Regions from separate parts of the Nonomuraea sp. NPDC051298 genome, predicted to be linked through region 1. Evidence: riboswitches for the same ligand, from Rfam matches in the RefSeq annotation. Region 1 holds a riboswitch; the other holds the start of a gene.
What was found. A riboswitch is a leader RNA that binds a small molecule or an ion and turns the genes downstream of it on or off. The one in region 1 is predicted to bind glycine.
Positions count from the first base shown of each region.

Region 2: it holds a riboswitch for glycine, as region 1 does, so the genes downstream of both, gcvT (glycine cleavage system aminomethyltransferase GcvT) here and gcvP (aminomethyl-transferring glycine dehydrogenase) in region 1, are expected to answer to the same signal.

Region 1 covers NZ_JBVJIM010000013.1:64,730-73,557, reverse strand. Annotated here, with positions in the region: gene gcvP (aminomethyl-transferring glycine dehydrogenase) at 1-2,240, opposite strand, end outside; glycine riboswitch at 2,421-2,519, opposite strand; gene ACZ6S0_RS31995 (MerR family transcriptional regulator) at 3,008-3,628, opposite strand; gene ACZ6S0_RS31990 (bifunctional nuclease family protein) at 3,776-4,246, opposite strand; gene ftsR (transcriptional regulator FtsR) at 4,379-5,005, opposite strand; gene ACZ6S0_RS31980 (FHA domain-containing protein) at 5,029-5,541, opposite strand; gene ACZ6S0_RS31975 (sugar phosphate nucleotidyltransferase) at 5,797-8,337, opposite strand; gene ACZ6S0_RS31970 (CDP-alcohol phosphatidyltransferase family protein) at 8,342-8,828, opposite strand, start outside.
Region 2 covers NZ_JBVJIM010000004.1:191,933-200,760, forward strand. Annotated here, with positions in the region: gene ACZ6S0_RS14495 (aldehyde dehydrogenase family protein) at 1-726, shown strand, start outside; gene ACZ6S0_RS14500 (3-oxoacyl-ACP reductase) at 755-1,519, shown strand; gene ACZ6S0_RS14505 (gamma-glutamyl-gamma-aminobutyrate hydrolase family protein) at 1,531-2,226, shown strand; glycine riboswitch at 2,309-2,406, shown strand; glycine riboswitch at 2,411-2,494, shown strand; gene gcvT (glycine cleavage system aminomethyltransferase GcvT) at 2,537-3,622, shown strand; gene gcvH (glycine cleavage system protein GcvH) at 3,619-4,008, shown strand; gene ACZ6S0_RS14520 (L-serine ammonia-lyase) at 4,067-5,443, shown strand; gene ACZ6S0_RS14525 (hypothetical protein) at 5,508-5,930, opposite strand; gene ACZ6S0_RS14530 (helix-turn-helix domain-containing protein) at 6,091-7,233, shown strand; gene ACZ6S0_RS14535 (hypothetical protein) at 7,266-7,781, opposite strand; gene ACZ6S0_RS14540 (DUF6286 domain-containing protein) at 7,781-8,380, opposite strand; gene ACZ6S0_RS14545 (amino acid deaminase/aldolase) at 8,518-8,828, shown strand, end outside.

The sequences.
Region 1 (8,828 bases):
GGCAGGATGCCCGCCGACCCGTACGGGGCCGCGGAGACGGGGCCGACCGGCGCGTCGTCGTGCAGGGGGTGGCCGGGCAGGTAGGCGGCCAGGTGGCCGCGGACCGCGACGGGCCCGACGCCGGGGCCGCCGCCGCCGTGCGGGATGCAGAAGGTCTTGTGCAGGTTGAGGTGGGACACGTCGGCCCCGAAGTCGCCCGGCCTGGCCAGGCCGACCAGCGCGTTGAGGTTGGCGCCGTCCACGTACACCTGGCCGCCGGCCTCGTGCACCTTGGCGCACACCTCGGTGATGCTCTCCTCGTACACGCCGTGCGTGGACGGGTACGTCACCATGATCGCGGCCAGCGCGGCACGGTGCTTGTCGATCTTGGCGTCGAGGTCGGCCAGGTCCACGTTGCCGTCGTCGTCGCAGGCCACGACCACGACGCGCATGCCGGCCATGACGGCGCTGGCGGCGTTCGTGCCGTGGGCGGAGGACGGGATGAGGCACACGTCGCGCCCCTCGTCGCCGTTGGCGCGGTGGTAGGCGCGGATGGCCAGCAGCCCGGCGAACTCGCCCTGCGAGCCCGCGTTCGGCTGGATGGAGACGGCGTCGTAGCCGGTCACCTCGGCCAGCCAGCTCTCCAGCGTGCCGATCAGGTCGCGGTAGCCCTCGGCCTGGTCGGCCGGCGCGTACGGGTGGATGGCGGCGAACTCGGGCCAGGTGATCGGCTCCATCTCGGTGGTCGCGTTCAGCTTCATCGTGCAGGAGCCGAGCGGGATCATCGAACGGTCGAGCGCGATGTCCTTGTCCTGCAGTCTGCGCAGGTAGCGCAGCATCGCGGTCTCGGAGCGGTGGCTGCGGAAGACCGGGTGGGTCAGGTACGCGCTCTCGCGCCGCAGCGTGGCGGGCAGCGCGTCGGGGGCGTTCCCGGCGTCGACGTCGCCGCCGACGATCACCCCGAAGGCGGCCCATACCTTGGCCACCTCGGCGGCGCCGGTCTTCTCGTCGCAGGCGACGGAGACGTGGTCGGCGTCCACCTGCCACAGGTTGACGCCCCGCTCGACGGCGGCGGCGACCACCTCGGCGGCCCGGCCGGGCACGCGGGCCAGCACGGTGTCGAAGAACTCGCCGTGCACGACCTCCACGCCCGCGCCGCGCAGCCCCTCGGCCAGGGCGGTGGCGTGGCGGTGCACGCGGTGGGCGATGCGGCGCAGGCCGTCGGGGCCGTGGTAGACGGCGTACATGCTCGCGATGACGGCCAGCAGGACCTGCGCGGTGCAGATGTTGCTGGTGGCCTTCTCGCGGCGGATGTGCTGCTCGCGGGTCTGCAGGGCCAGGCGGTAGGCGGGGTCGCCGTCGGCGTCCACCGACACGCCCACCAGGCGGCCGGGGAGCTGGCGCTGCAGCCCCTCCCGTACGGACATGTACGCCGCGTGCGGCCCGCCATACCCGAAGGGCACCCCGAACCGCTGCGAGGACCCGATCGCGATGTCGGCGCCCAGCTCGCCGGGGGCGGCCACCAGCGTCAGGGACAGCAGGTCGGCGGCGGCCACGACGAGCGCCCCGGCCTCATGGGCGGCGGCGGCCACGGCGCGGAAGTCGCGCAGCCGCCCGGACGCGCCCGGATACTGCACGAGCAGGCCGAAGCACTCGGGCAGGTCCCCGTCGAGCGTGTGCTCCACGAGCCGGATGCCGAGCGGCTCGGCCCTGGTGGCGAGCACGGCCTTGGTCTGGGGCAGCGCGTCGGCGTCCACCACGAACACGTCGCTCTTCGACCGGCCGGCCCGGCGGGCCAGCGTCATGGCCTCGGCCGCGGCCGTGCCCTCGTCCAGCAGGGACGCGCCCGCCACGGGCAGGCCGGTCAGGTCGGAGACGACGGTCTGGAAGTTCAGCAGCGCCTCGAGGCGGCCCTGCGAGATCTCCGGCTGGTACGGGGTGTAGGCGGTGTACCAGCCCGGGTTCTCCAGCAGGTTGCGCCGGATGACGGCGGGCGTCACGGTGTCGTGGTAGCCCAGGCCGATCATGGAGGTGAGCACCCGGTTGCGCCCGGCCAGCGCGCCCAGTTCGGTGATGGCCTCGGCCTCGCCGATCGCGGCGGGCAGCCGGAGCCGGTCCTTGGCCCTGATGGCCTCGGGCACGGCCACCGCCACCAGGTCCGCGACGGATTCGAAGCCGACGGCCTCGAGCATGCGCTGCTGCTCGGACTCCGACGGCCCGATGTGCCTGGACGAGAACGGCGGAGCTGACAGATCGGTCATGGGGTGTGCCTCCCGAGGCTTATGGAGACCGGCGCCAGGGCGCGGGCGTGCCGGGTCTCCCCCTCTGTCAGCGCGGGCCCGCGATGTGCACGGTGCCGCGACCTGAGAGCTTCACCCCGCGGTAGGGCTTGCACCGTCGGTGAGGCACGCCTGGCGGGCGCGCCTGCTTTCCAGAGTTGCCTCGCCCGAGCGGTACAGATGCCTGAGAGATTCCGGGGAGGGTTGCTCCTTCGGCGCCCCGGCGCCCTGGGGGCCCGGGGACTCTCCCGCACGGGGTCGTCAGCCTTGCTGTCCTAGATTACTACGGTAAGCCGCGAATGCCGCTCACCGCACCGCACGCCCCCTTCCGCACGTCGCAAAGTCTTCGCCGTGAGGCGGAGGTCGCGGGCACGAGGCCCGCCAGGCGCTCCGGAGCGACGGACGGTGCCCGCCTCGGCGGGCACTCAGGAGCCGTAGGTCACGGGAGCGCGGTGTGGCGGGTGCGGCCAGAGTGGCGGTGTGGCCAAAGTGGGAGGTGCGGCCGGGGTGGCGGGAGTTGCGCGGTGGCCGGGCTGGGCCATGTGTGGCCAGGTTCTGCCGTGTGTGGCCAGGTTCTGCCGTGTGTGGCTGGGTTGTGCCACGTGTGGCTGGACTGTGCGATGTGACGTGGCATGGAGGCCGGTGAGGCGCTCGGCGCCGATGCGGGAGGCGTCCATGGGGGCGGCGGCGCCCCGGGCGCGAGGCCCCGTCCAGGCGCGGGAGGGGCCGTCGAAGAGGGTCGGAGGCGGCTAGCCGATGCGCCGGGCGCGGCGGCGGCGGGCGAGTTCGTCAGCGGGATGGTCGGCCGGGACGGTGTCCTCGACCGCCGCGCGTTCCCCCGGCAGCTCCGCGAGGGAGCCCTCGACCTCCCGCCAGACCCGCCCGAGCGCGATGCCGAACACGCCCTGGCCGCCCTGGAGCAGGTCGATCACCTCGTCGGCCGAGGTGCACTCGTAGACGCTGACGCCGTCGCTCATGAGCGTGATCTGCGCGAGGTCGGCGACCCCGCGGTCACGCAGGTGCTGGACGGCCGTACGGATCTGCTGCAGGGACACCCCGGTGTCGAGCAGCCGCTTGACGACCTTGAGCACCAGGATGTCGCGGAAGCTGTAGAGCCGCTGGGAGCCGGAGCCGTGGGCGGCTCTTATCGTGGGCTCCACCAGGCCCGTGCGCGCCCAGTAGTCGAGCTGCCTGTAGGTGATGCCGGCCGCCGCACAGGCCGTCGGCCCACGGTAACCGATGTCGTCCGGCAGTGCCGCCGGCTGTTCGTCGAAGAGCAGGCCCTGCTCCCCGGCACGCTGCCGCGCGCTCTCGCGCCGCACCGGATCTTCCTGGCCGGCCGTCTTTCCCTCGCCGCTGCTGACCGCCACGCGGACCTCCGGCTTTCTCTCATCCCGCGGCCTGATCTGGGGGTTCGTAAAGGGCGACCACGGGTTTCACTTGCACCGTAGGACCGTGACCATGCTCAGTCAACGATCCGGCTCGGCGCGTCGTGAAGCGTAAATGCACTGAAATACCTACCCCGCCCTGCCGAAGTCTTCGGGAGTGATCGTGTCAAGGAACTCCCTGAACTTCTCCACCTCGTCCTCCTGGTCGTCGGGGATGATCACCCCGGCCTCCTGGACGACCTCTTCGCTGGCGAAGATACGCGCCCCGGTGCGCAGGGCGAGCGCGATCGAGTCGGATGGCCGCGCGCTCACCTCGACCCCGTTGGAGAACACCAGGTCGGCGAAGAAGATGCCGTCGCGCAGGGCGACGATGTTGACCGCGCGCAAGCCGACACCCAGCGCGCTCAGCACGTCTCGGAAGAGGTCGTGCGTGAGCGGTCTCGGCGGCGGCTCCTCAGCCTGGGCCAGGGCGATGGCCGTGGCCTCCGTCATGCCAATCCATATAGGAAGGAACCGCTCCCCGTGTGCCTCCTTGAGCAAGACGATCGGCTGATTTGTGGGCATTTCTACTCGAACGCCCACGACCTCCATCTGCAACACGGGCTGCTCCGTATTCCTGACCGGTCACCCGGCACAGCTCTTCGATCATCGCTTCTGTTGACTGGCTACTGCACTTCAACGTAACACCCAGCGGGCCTGGAATGCGCCCTCGCCTCCCAGCCCGCTACGGTCTCAGCGCCCCAGGACCGATCGGACGCCCGTCCGCACAAGGGATGCGTGCAGGTCGAGCAGGAGCGTGGACAGCTCTCTGGCGACCTCGTCGGCCTCGCCGATGGCCCCGGGGGCGCGCCGCTTGAGAATGGGCGCGACGGCCTGCTCGACCAGCCCCGCCTCACGCTCGGCGGCGGCCTTGACCGCACGCAGATGGCGGGCGTGCAGGCCGAAGCGGGCCAGGGCGCCCACGGTGCGGGCCACCTTGAGCGCCTCCTCGTCGTAACGTCTGGCCACGGGGGCCAGCAGGCCGTAGTCTTCGAGCTCGCCGAGCGTCTCGTCGTCGATCCCGGCGGCCTCGATCAGCTCGGCCCGGCTGAGCCTGACCTCCTGGGCCTGCTGCACGGCGCGCGGCAGGCCGAAGCTCTCCGCCATCTTGTCCTTGATCACCCGCAGCGGCAGGTAGTGGTCACGCTGCTCGGTGAGGATGAACCGGAGCTGCTCCACGTGCAGGTGCGTGAACTTGCGGTAACCGGAGGGGCTGCGCTCGGGCTCGATCAGCCCTTCGCCCTCCAAGAACCTGATCTTGGAGATCGTCACATCGGGGAACTCGCCCTGCAGGAGCGCGAGCACCTCCCCGATGCTCATGTACGAGCGTGCCGCCTGGGAAGTCATACGCCGGCGTGGCCGCGCATCAGGAAGAGGAGGCGGAACTTGCCGATCTGCACCTCGTCTCCGGAGTGCAGGGGAACCTCCTCGATCCGCTCCCGGTTGACGTAGGTGCCGTTGAGGCTGCCCACGTCGCGCACCGAGAACTGGCCGCCGCGGTGGCGGTAGAACTCGACGTGCCGGCGGGAGACCGTGATGTCGTCGAGGAAGATGTCGCTCTCGGGATGCCGCCCGGTCGTCGTCAGCTCTTTGTCGAGCCGGAAGCGACTGCCCTGGTTGGGCCCCCTGGTCACGGTGAGCAATGCCGTGCCCGGCGGCAGTTGCTCGACGAGCGCCCGCTCGGCCAGGAGCATGTCGCCTGTCTCAGCCTCGTACGCCTCGATTCCCGCGACGGAGATCGTCGACGTGGTGTCCCCGGAGACCTCGGGCCTGGTCAGCGGTGACCCACAACGGGAACAGAAACGGGCATCCTCGGGGTTGGCGTGCCCGCACTGCGTGCAGTAGACGCTCGGCATCGATCGGCTCGGCCTCCTACCGCGAAGACGCGGCGACGGTGCTCAGGGGCGCGCCTCGCTTCGCTTTTTCAAGTTTGCGAATGCCGCAACTTACGCTGATCAGCGGCAAAGGTCAAGGCGGGGCGCTGCACTGTGGTTCGGACGCAGACAAAGTTACCGTCGCCCCCGCCCCGTGGTCCATGCCGCCGCGCGTTTCTACATTACGATCTTGCGGCACTCTCTGGGCACATCATCGGCAAACCCTTTCCGATCACGCTATGTGACAGGGCCGGTCCGCGGCCCAGGAACGGCTCGTTTCGCGGCCCGTTCCACGATGCGGGCCCACCGTTCGAGCAGGGACTGGGCGGCGTCCAGGTCCGCGGCCTCGGCCCACAGACCGGTGACGGGCTCGGCGGCGGCGGGCAGCACCAGCACCCAGCTCCCGTCGTCGCGGGTCACCCGCACGCCGTCGGTGGTGTCGACGCGGCGCCCGCCCGGCTCGGACTCGGCCGCCTCGATGACCGAGCGCATGACCGCGCCCTTGGCCGCCCACGGCGTGGGCACGGTACGCCGGAGCTGACGCACCTCGGGGATCCTGGCGTCGATCTGGCTCAGCGACAGCCGGGTGCGGGCGACCAGGCCCAGCAGGCGCAGGAACGCCGCCAGGCCGTCGATGGCGTGGCTGAACTCCGGCACCACGAACCCGCCGCGCCCGTCGCCCGCGAAGATCATGTCGGGTCCGGCGGCGGCCGAGGTGAGGGCGTCGAGCGCGGTGGGGGTCCACTGCACCTGTACGCCGTGGAAGCGGCAGACCTGCTCGGCGACCCTGGTCGTGGTGACCGGCAGGGCCACCCGGCCGCCCCTGCGCTCGGCGGCGACCAGGTCGAGCACGACCAGCAGGGCGCGTTCGTCGTCGATGAGCCGGCCCCGCTCGTTCACCAGGGCGATGCGCTCGCCGACCGGGTCGAAGCGCACACCGAACGCCGCCCGCGAGGAGCTGACCAGCTCCGACAGGCGTTGCAGGCCACGGCGGCGCTCGGCCAGCGTCTCGGTGGGCGAGACGTCGTCGAGGCGGGCGTTGACGGTGAGCACCTCGACGCCGACGCGGCCGAGCAGGGAGGGCAGCACCAGCGAGGAGGTGCCCCCGGCGCAGTCGACGACGACCTTCATGTCGCCGACGCCGTTCACGCCGACGGTGCGCAGCAGCTCGTGGGTGTAGTCCTCCACGGCCCTGGAGGGATAGGCCAGCTCAGCGATCTCGCCGGGGAACGCGCGGCGGAACTCCTGGCGGGAGAAGACCCGCTCCAGCTTGCGCTGGGCGGCCGGGGGCAGGTCGGCGCCCCGGTCGTCCATGACGACGATGTCCACGCTCTGCGGGTCTCCGGGGGTCGTGCGCAGCGCAAGGCCGCCCGCGGCCGACACCCTGGCCGTGTGGAAGCGGGCGACGGGCAGCGGCGCGGCCTCCAGGTCGAGCACGTTGATGGCGCTCGCGGTGAGCGCGCCGATGACGGCCCGCTTGAGCGCCCTGGCGGCGAGCGAGCAGTCGCGGGAGGTGACGACGTACTCGCCCTTGCGCAGGGTGGTGGCGTACGCGCCGGCCAGGCGGACGCACAGCTCGGCGGTGATCTCGACGTTGACCAGGCCGCTGACGCCCCTGGGGCCGAACAGGCCGCGCCGGCCGCGCGACTCCCAGATGACGCTGGTGTTGACGACCGCGCCGGCCTCGATGGTCTTGAAGGGGTAGACCTTGACGCCGCTGGAGACGTACGCCTCGGCCTCGATGACGCACTCGTCGCCGATGATCGCGTTCTCCTCGATCCGGGCGCCGGCCATCACGTCGGTGCTCTTGCCGATGACGCAGCCGCGCAGGTGGGCGCCGGGGCCGAGGTAGACGTTGTCGTGCACGACCGCGCGGTGCAGGACGGCGCCCTCGCGGACGACGGCGTTGTTGCCGAGCACGGTGAACTCGCGCAGTTCGGCGCCCGCCTCGACCTTGGCGTAGTCGCCGATGAGCAGCGGGCCCCTGAGCACGGCGTCGGGGTCGACGGTGGCGGAGCCGGCGACCCAGACGCGGGGCGACAGCTCGAAGCCGCCGAGGTCCAGCTCGACCCGGCCGGACAGGGCGTCGGCCTGGACCTTGAGGTAGCTGTCGTGGGTGCCGACGTCCTCCCAGTAGCCGTCGGCGACGTAGCCGTAGATGGGGGCGCCGCGCTGGAGGAGGTCGGGGAAGACGTCGGAGGACCAGTCGACCGGCTCGCCACGGGCCACGGCGTCGAGGACCTCCGGCTCCATGACGTAGACGCCGGTGTTGACGGTGTCGGAGAAGACCTGGCCCCAGGTGGGTTTCTCGAGGAAGCGCTGGACGCGGCCCTCCTCGTCCACGATGATGATCCCGAATTCGAGGGGGTTGGGGACTCGCTTGAGCCCGATGGTCACTAAAGCCTGATTTTCGCGGTGAAAGCGGATCATGTCGGATAAATCGATATCCGTTAGCGCATCGCCGGAGATCACGAGAAATCGGGCGTCGCGGAGGCGGTCGGCGGCGTTCTTGACGCTGCCCGCGGTGCCCAGGGGGAGGTCCTCGGTGGCGTACTGGAGGCTCATGCCCAGCTCGTCGCCGTCGCCGAAGTAGTTGCGCACCAGGGCGGCCAGGAACTGCAGGGTCACCACGGTCTCGGTGATGCCGTGCCGCCTGAGCAGGCGCAGGACGTGCTCCATGATCGGGCGGTTGGCCACCGGGAGCAGGGGTTTGGGCTGGTTGGCGGTCATCGGACGCAGCCGAGTGCCCTCCCCGCCCGCCATGACGACCGCCTTCACCCGATCACTCCTTCTTGGCCGCCTTCACCAGTTGGCGCACCTGCACCACGTACAGCAGGCCCGACCACCAGTACAGTCCCGTTCCCCAGAGCGCGAATGCCCACCCGACAATTTGCGCTGTTTCGGCATACCATCCGGCGTGGGAGGCAAGGAAGAGGAGGGGGAAGGCGTACATGAGATTGAACATGGCGGCCTTGCCCAGGAAATGCACTTGAAGTGCCTTATAGCCATGTTTGCGAAGTACGGGGGCGAAACTCGCGACGAAGAGTTCCCGCCCGAGGATGACGACGACCAGCCACCACGGGATCACGTCACGCAGCAGGAGGCCCAGGAGGGTGGCGAACACGTAGAGCTTGTCGGCGGCCGGGTCGATGATCCGCCCGAGCCTGCTGGTCTGGTTGAACGCGCGCGCGATCTTCCCGTCGAGCCAGTCGGTGAAACCCGCCACCGCGAGGAGCCCGATGGCCCACCCGTCCGCCTTGGGCCCGAGC
Region 2 (8,828 bases), on a different contig from region 1:
GAGGTGGGCAAGGAGATCGCCGCCAAGGCGGCGCGCCAGGTCAAGCGGATCACCCTGGAGCTGGGCGGCAAGTCCGCGAACATCGTCTTCGCCGACTCCGACCTCGAGAAGGCGGCCAGGACCGCGCCGTACGCCGTCTTCGACAACGCGGGCCAGGACTGCTGCGCCCGCTCCAGGATCCTCGTCCAGTCCTCCGTGTACGACGAGTTCATGGCCCTGCTCACCCCCGCCGTGCTGGGCGTGAAGGTCGGCGACCCCCTCGACGAGTCCACCGAAATGGGCCCGCTGATCAGCGCCGAGCACCTCGGACGGGTCCAGGGCTTCGTCGAGGGCACCCCCTACCTGCGCGGATCCTGCCCGCAGGGCAAGGGCTACTGGTTCCCGCCGACCGTGCTGACCTCGGGGGTCACCGACCGGGCGTTCACCGAGGAGATCTTCGGCCCGGTGGTGTCGGTGGCCCGGTTCGAGGACGAGGCCGAGGCCGTACGCATCGCCAACGACACCCCGTACGGGCTGAGCGGCTCGATCTGGACCCGCGACGTCGGGCGGGCGCTGCGCGTGGCCAGGGCCGTCGAGTCGGGCGCCCTGTCGGTCAACTCCCACTCCTCGGTGCGCTACTGGACCCCGTTCGGCGGCTTCAAGCAATCCGGCCTCGGCAGAGAACTAGGCCCGGACGCCCTCGCGGCGTTCACGGAGACCAAGAACGTCTTCATCTCAACGGAGTGAACGACCAGTCGGACACGGAGTGAGGCACATGCAGCGGTTGCAGGATCGGGTGGCGGTCGTCACCGGCGCGGGCAGCGGGATCGGGCTGGCCACGGCCCGCAGGTTCGCGGAGGAGGGGGCCAAGGTCGTCTGCGCGGACATCGACGAGGAGGCGGGCGTCAAGGCCGCGAACGAGGTCGGCGGCCTGTTCGTCCGCGCCGACGTGACCAGCGAGGACGACGTCGTCCGCATGTACCGCACGGCCCACGACACCTACGGCAGCGTGGACGTGGCCTTCAACAACGCCGGCATCTCGCCGCCCGACGACGACTCGATCCTGGAGACCGGGCTCGACGCCTGGCGCCGCGTCCAGGAGGTGAACCTCACCAGCGTCTACCTGTGCTGCAAGCACGTCATCCCGTACATGCGCGGCCAGGGCAAGGGCTCGATCATCAACACCGCGTCCTTCGTGGCCGTGCTGGGGTCGGCGACCTCGCAGATCTCCTACACCGCCTCCAAGGGCGGGGTGCTGGCGATGTCGCGGGAGCTGGGCGTGCAGTTCGCCAGGGAGGGCATCCGGGTCAACGCGCTGTGCCCTGGACCGGTGAACACGCCGCTGCTGCGCGAGCTGTTCGCCAAGGACCCGGAGCGGGCGCAGCGCAGGCTGGTGCACGTGCCGGTGGGCCGCTTCGCCGAGGCGTCGGAGATCGCGGCCGCGGTGGCGTTCCTGGCCAGCGACGACGCCTCGTTCATCACGGCCAGCGAGTTCCTGGTGGACGGCGGCATCTCCGGCGCCTACGTCACGCCGCTGTAGAGGGGGTCGCGGTGCGGCGTCCGGTCATCGGCATCACGTGTTACGTCGAGTCCGCCACGTTCACGGTGTGGCGGGACACGACCGCGGCGCTGCTGCCGTACGCGTACGTGGAGCAGGTCGTACGGGCCGGTGGGCAGCCGGTCCTGCTGCCTCCGGCGGGCGAGCCCGCCTCGGTCGTACGGGGTCTCGACGGGCTCGTCCTGGCCGGCGGCGGCGACATCGACCCGGCCAGGTACGGCGCGGAGCCGCAAGAGCAAACCGGCTATGTCCGCAAATTTCGTGATGAGGCCGAATTCTCGCTGCTCGCGACCGCCCTCGACGGCGGCCTGCCCTACCTGGGCGTCTGCCGCGGCCTCCAGGTGCTCAACGTGGCCCTCGGCGGGACCCTCCACCAGCACCTGCCCGACGTGGTCGGGCACACCGGCCACTGCCCAGGACCCGGCCACTTCGGCGACCTGCCGATCGTCCCCGTTCCCGGCACCCGCCTGGCCGAGGCGCTGGGGACGGACCCGGTGACCGTGCCCCACTACCACCACCAGGCCGTCGACCGCCTCGCCCTCGGCCTGACCGTCACGGCCACCACCGCCGACGGCACGATCGAGGCCGTGGAGCCGGTCTCCTCCGGCTCGTTCACGATGGCGGTGCAGTGGCATCCGGAGGCGGCCGAGGACCACGCGCTGTTCGAGGCGCTCGTCAGGGCCTGCTGACCGTCCCACGAGAGGAGCCATCGAGCGGCCGTGCGACGCGACAAGAGCCCCGTAACGGCACTAGGCTGGCGGACATCACCGGCGAAACCGTGCGGGAGAGAGCCCTGACAGCCGGTCAGGGCCCCTGAAGGAGCAAGCCCTCCCCGCGAACCTCTCAAGGCAAAGGACCGTACGGCCACGGTGTCTCTGGAAAGCAGGTCCCTGCGGCCTCGCCGAAGGTGAAAGTCCGGCAAAAGTCGGGCGAAGCTCTCAGGCACCGATGACAGAGGGGGAGGATGCTGGCATCCACTCCTGTCCTGAGGTGCGACCAATGTCCAGACCGACACCGCTACGCGACGTTCACGAGAGCCTCGGCGCCACGCTCACCGACTTCGCGGGATGGCTCATGCCGCTCCGCTACGGCAGCGAGTCCGCGGAGCACAGGGCCGTCCGCGAGGCGGCCGGGCTGTTCGACCTCTCCCACATGGGCGAGATCTTCCTGACGGGGCCGCAGGCCGGCGAGGCGCTCGACTACGCCCTGGTCGGACACCTGTCGGCACTCGCTCCCGGGCGGGCCCGCTACACCATGATCGTCGACGAGCGCGGCGGGGTGCTCGACGACCTCATCGTCTACCGGCTCGGGGACGACGAGTACATGGTCGTGGCGAACGCCTCGAACTACGAGAAGGTCGCGACCGAGCTGACGAACCGCGCGAAGGCGTACGACGCGGTGGTCGAGGACCGCTCCGAGCAGTACGCGCTGATCGCCGTCCAGGGGCCCCGCGCCCAGGAGATCCTCGCCACGCTCACCGACGCCGACCTCGACGGCCTCAAGTACTACGCGGGCCTGCCCGGCCTGGTGGACGGACGGCAGGCGCTCATCGCCCGCACCGGCTACACCGGCGAGGACGGGTTCGAGCTGTTCGTCGCCAACCAGGACGCGGTGCCGCTCTGGCACGCGCTCGTGGCGGCCGGCGAGCCTTACGGGCTCAAGCCGGCGGGCCTGTCCAGCCGCGACACGCTCCGGCTGGAGGCCGGCATGCCGCTGTACGGCAACGAGCTGAGCGCGCGGCTCACCCCGTTCGACGCGGGGCTGGGCAGAGTGGTGAAATTCGACAAGCCCGGCGACTTCGTCGGCAGGGCGGCGCTGGAGGCGGTCAAGGACGACCGGCCACGGCGCCGGCTCGTCGGCCTGGTCGCGCGGGGCCGCCGGGTGCCGCGCCACGGCTACCCGGTGACCAAAGACGGCGTCGTCGTCGGCGAGGTCACCAGCGGTGCGCCTTCCCAGACCCTGGGGAAGCCCATTGCCATGGCCTACGTCGACACTGGGGCCGAATCTGGCCTGGCCGTGGACATCCGGGGCAGCCAAGAACCTGTGGACCTGATCGAGCTGCCCTTTTACAGGAGGAACAAGTGAGCAACATCCCTGACGACCTGAGCTACACCAAGGAGCACGAGTGGGTACGCGGTGTCGAGGACAGCGTCACCGTGACCGTCGGCATCACGGCCTTCGCCGCCGAATCCCTTGGTGACGTCGTCTTCGTGCAGCTCCCCGACGTCGGTTCGAACGTCGAATCGGGTGACTCGGTCGGCGAGGTGGAGTCCACCAAGTCGGTGAGTGAGATCTACACGCCTGTCGGCGGCGAGGTCGTCGAGGTCAACCAGTCCGTCGTTGACGATCCCAGCCTGGCCAACAGCGACCCGTACGGCGACGGCTGGATGTTCCGGGTACGCGTGGAGGGCGACCCCGGCGACCTGCTCACCCCCGAGGAGTACGCCGCCTTCACCTCGGACGGCTCCTGACCCTTTTGCGCCGGGGCTCGTGATCCGGGCCCCGGCCCTGCCTGAAAGGCGCCCATCAATGGCGATCAGCGTCTTCGACCTCTTCAAGATCGGCATCGGCCCGTCCAGCTCCCACACGGGCGGCCCGATGGCCGCCGCGCACAAGTTCGCCCGCGGTCTGCACGACGACGGCCTGCTCGACCGGGTGGCGCACGTCGAGGCCATCCTGTACGGCTCGCTCGGCCTGACCGGCAAGGGCCACGGCAGCGACAAGGCCGTGCTGCTCGGCCTGTCCGGCGAGAAGCCCGAACTGGTGGACGTCGACACCGTGGACGCCCGCGTCGCCGCCATGCGCGAGTCGGGCACCGTCCAGCTCTTCGGCACGCACGAGATCCCCTTCGTCGTCGGCGAGCACCTCGTCTTCGAACGCAAGATCTCGCTCCCCGAGCACCCGAACGGCATGCGTTTCACCGCCTTCGACGCCTCCGGCGAGCGCCTGCGGGAGAAGGTCTACTTCTCGGTCGGCGGCGGTTTCGTCGTGGACGAGGAGGCCACCGGCGCCGACCGCATCAAGCCGGACGACACCGTTCTCCCCTACCCCTTCACCACCGGCGAGGAGCTGCTCAAGCACTGCTCGAACACCGGTCTGTCGATCTCCGCGCTGATGCTGGAGAACGAGCGGGCGTTCGGCCGCACCGAGGCCGAGATCCGCGCGGGACTGCTGCGCCTGTGGCAGGTCATGTCCGAGTGCGTACGCCGCGGCATCTCCAAGGAGGGCGTGCTCCCCGGCGGCCTGAAGGTCAAGCGCCGCGCCAACCAGCTCCACCGCCGCCTGCAGTCGGAGCCGGCCGAGAAGGACCCGTTGCAGGCCATGGACTGGGTGACGCTGTTCGCGCTGGCGGTCAACGAGGAGAACGCCGCCGGTGGCCGCATCGTCACCGCCCCCACCAACGGCGCCGCCGGCATCATCCCGGCCGTGCTGACCTACTACTCCCGTTTCGTCCCCCACGCCGACGACGAGGGCGTCATCCGCTTCCTCCTCACGGCCGGCGCGATCGGCGTGCTGTTCAAGGAGAACGCCTCGATCTCGGGCGCGGAGGTGGGCTGTCAGGGCGAGGTGGGCTCGGCCTGCTCGATGGCGTCGGCCGGCCTCACGGAGGTCCTCGGGGGCACGCCGGAGCAGGTGGAGAACGCGGCCGAGATCGGCATCGAGCACAACCTGGGCCTGACCTGCGACCCGATCGGCGGCCTGGTCCAGATCCCGTGCATCGAGCGCAACGCGGTCGCCTCCAACAAGGCCATCACCGCCGCCCGCATCGCCCTGCGCGGCGACGGCCGCCACTTCGTCGCCCTCGACAAGGCCATCAAGACGATGCGCATCACCGGACAGGACATGCTGGACAAGTACAAGGAGACCTCACGCGGCGGCCTGGCCGTCAACGTGATCGAGTGCTGATCACCCATTGTATGAAGAGGGTCTTCGGCGCGACACCGGCCGAGTTCTCGAAGGCCGTCCAGTGTCAGGGCAGGTCCGGGAGGAAGCCGGGGATCAGGGCGGCGGCTTTCGCCGGATGACCGGCAGGGATCGTGTGGCGTTTGTCCGGCGCCATCGCGCCGGGCTCGCCGACCTGCGCCAGGTCGACGACGTACGCCCGCGACCGTACGGCCATGCGGATCGTGGCGACGCGTCGGCCTTCGGGGCCGAACACGTGGAGTTCCGGGGCGTACCGATCCAGGCTCCATTCGTACGGACGCCGAAAGCCGCCGGAATGTAGCGAGAGTTTGAGCCATTCGAGGATCCGAGCGTGTATGCCGCGCTCGGCGAGCAGCGATTGCAGCCCGGTCAGAATCTTGTCGTGCTCACCTGCCAGCTTTTCCGAGATGCGTTCGCGAGGGAATTCCAGGCTTTCGCTCATGCCCTCCGGCAGTTCACGAGTCAGCACCGTCCACCTCCATGGTCGCCATCACGCCGAGTAATCGCGATGTGTCTCACCGCTCGGGCGGCCCATGCTCTCCCAACCGTTTCCGCCATACCAGCACGGGTATTCCTCAGACGTATAAGGCACCTGTCGGGCTGATACCTCTCCGTCATACGCTCAGCCAGTGGAAGTTCGGACGCTCCCCGAGGCCCTTGCGGCGATCATGAAACAACGCGGCTGGACTCAGCGACAACTCGGCCGTGAGCTGGGGATATCCCAAGCGTGGATCTCTCGCATCTGCAACGGGGTTGCCGATACGGGTCTCGCTCGGGCGACGGAACTGCTTGCGCGCGTCGGCTGGGAGGTGCGATTCACGCCGTCTGTGGAGGAGCCAGTGGAGCGCCGTGAGTTCTTGGCAGCCGCCGCATCGGTGGTGTTCGTTCCATCTGGGGTCAGCTCGAATCCGTACCTCGATCCGGATTATGTGCGCGCACTGGCCGACAGTCTGGCGCGAGGCCGCTACGAACTCGGAGGGCTGCCTCTCACCGCCCGCGCCCTCGGACACGTGCGGCACATCGACCAACTGAAAGCCCGGCCGCTCGGAGACGAGTTGCGGACGGCGGCCTCCGACCTGCTCTACCAGGTAAGCCTCGCCCTGTACGACGCGGGCAGGCTCGCCCAGGCCGAGCATGCCGGGACGATCGCCCTCGACCTGGCTCACCATGCCGAAGACCCGTCGGCACGGTCACGCGCATACGACGCGCTGAGCCGCGTCAGCCTCTATCGCGGCGACTCGATGCGCGCGATCCAGCACGCCCAGCGCGGACTGCGGATCCCCGACCTTCCCCCCAGCCGCCGCGCCGGCCTGCACATGCGCCTGGGCCGCGCGCTGGCCTCGATCAAGGGCGGCGCCAAGGAGGCCAGGCGCGCCCTGGACAGCGCCTTGGACACCTCCGGCCTGAGCGCGTTCTCCGAAGCGGCCCTCAGCGGCGACGTGGCGATCGGCCTGAGCAGCCTGGGCGAGTACGACCAGGCTGATCGACTTCTCCACGAAGCGGCGGACGCCATGGGGCAATGGTCCCCGCTCTTTCAGGCGCAATATCTCGGCCGCCAGGCACAGACGGCCATCCGGGCGGGCAACCCCGCCCTCGCCGCCAACGGCATGCACAACCTCACCCGCGCGCTGCCCTTCATCAGCTCCGCCCGCGTGAATGATCGAGCGAAAGAGATAATCACTCAATCGGCCAAATGGGACCGAATTTCGGACATGCATCAGGCCCGCGCGAACCTCCAGGCCATGTTGTCACCCGAGTATCGTCCCGGCTGACGGGACCATGCACCCCCGCGGCGGCCTGGCCGTCAACGTGATCGAGTGTTGACCAGGCGGCGTACGTGCAGGCGGACGACCGCCGGGCACTCGTCGTCGCGGACCTCGCGGCGGATGCGGCCGACGATGTCCTGGTCCAGTTTGCTCACCACCGAGCCCACGTCGGCCGCCGCCGGGCAGGTCAGGCCGATGCGCAGGCCGTCCTCGCCGACCCGCACCCCCGCCCGGCCCAGTCCGTCCACCCCCTTGAGGCCGACGAACAGCATCGCGGTGCCCGTGCCGTTGTGGGCGCCGCGGCGTCCCCAGCCCAGGCAGAGCAGCAGCCAGCGCAGCGACACCAGGGCCAGGAACAGCAGGCCCAGGGCCAGCATCCACAGCGGCCAGGGGTCCTCCGCCAGCGTCCTGTGGGTCTGCGCGGGCAGCACCTTGGCGCCCGGCGGCAGACCGAAGAGGCGGTCGTGGCCGCGCAGCCACGCGTAGATCCCCAGGGCCAGCAGCATCCCCCCGACGACGGCCAGGCCGACGCGGTTGCCGGTGTACTGGCGCATCAGGCGGCCCTCCTGCGCAGGCGTACCACGACCTCGCCCGTGCCGAGGGTGCCCACGCCCGCCAGGCGGTCGCCCACGGCGGTGCCGACCTGCCTGAGCATCTGGCCGGAGCTCTCGGCGCTGGTCATGACCGTGACCTCGATGGTGCGCCTGCGCAGCCGTACGCGGGCTCTGTCCACCCCCGCCACCTGCTGTGCCGCCGCGCGCAGGGTGCGGCGCAGCCCCGGGCGGGTGATGCCGATGACGATCAGCGGGTCGGACGTCTCCACCGGCACCAGCGTGGTACGGCCGGGCACGACCGCCAGCAGCAGCATCAACGTGCCCGCCCCCGCCATGGCCAGGGCGAGGGTGGCGGTCTGCGGCCAGGTGCTCTTGCCCGCGAGGTCGACCAGTTCGTTCACCGGGACCCAGCCGAGCGGCGCGCCGAGCAGCCCCGACACCACCTCGGCCGTGCTCGCCCCCAGCCCTGCGGCCAGCGTGACCGCGACCAGAGCCCCCGGCACCGTGCGCGCCGACCTGAGCACCCTGCTCGCCCTGCGCAGTCCGGTGTGCCGCGGGGTGACCGCGGCACCGGGCAGCATCTGCTGAAGCGTGGTCATCACAACGACAGACGTACATGGTTCCGGCCTGGCCTGGACCGCGCCCTCGCCGCCGGTTTGCCCGAACATTACGGGGCCGCCGAGTAACACGAACAAGCCTCATGTTCATTTGCCCCATATGTCGTTACGCTTCCCCTATGGATGACCGCCGGCGCTACGACCGCGCGACAGCGGGCCTCGAACCACCGTTCGCGATCCTCGACCTGGCGGCCATGCGGGCCAACGCGGCCGACCTGGTGAGACGGGCGGCCGGCAAGCCGATCCGGGTGGCCAGCAAGTCCGTACGCAGCCGCCCGCTCCTCGATCGCATCCTGGCCATGGACGGCTTCCAGGGCATCATGGCCTTCACCCTGCCGGAGGCGCTCTGGCTGGCCGCGCACGGCTTCACCGACATCCTCGTCGCCTACCCCACGGCCGACCGGCGGGCGCTGGCCGCCCTGGCCGGGGA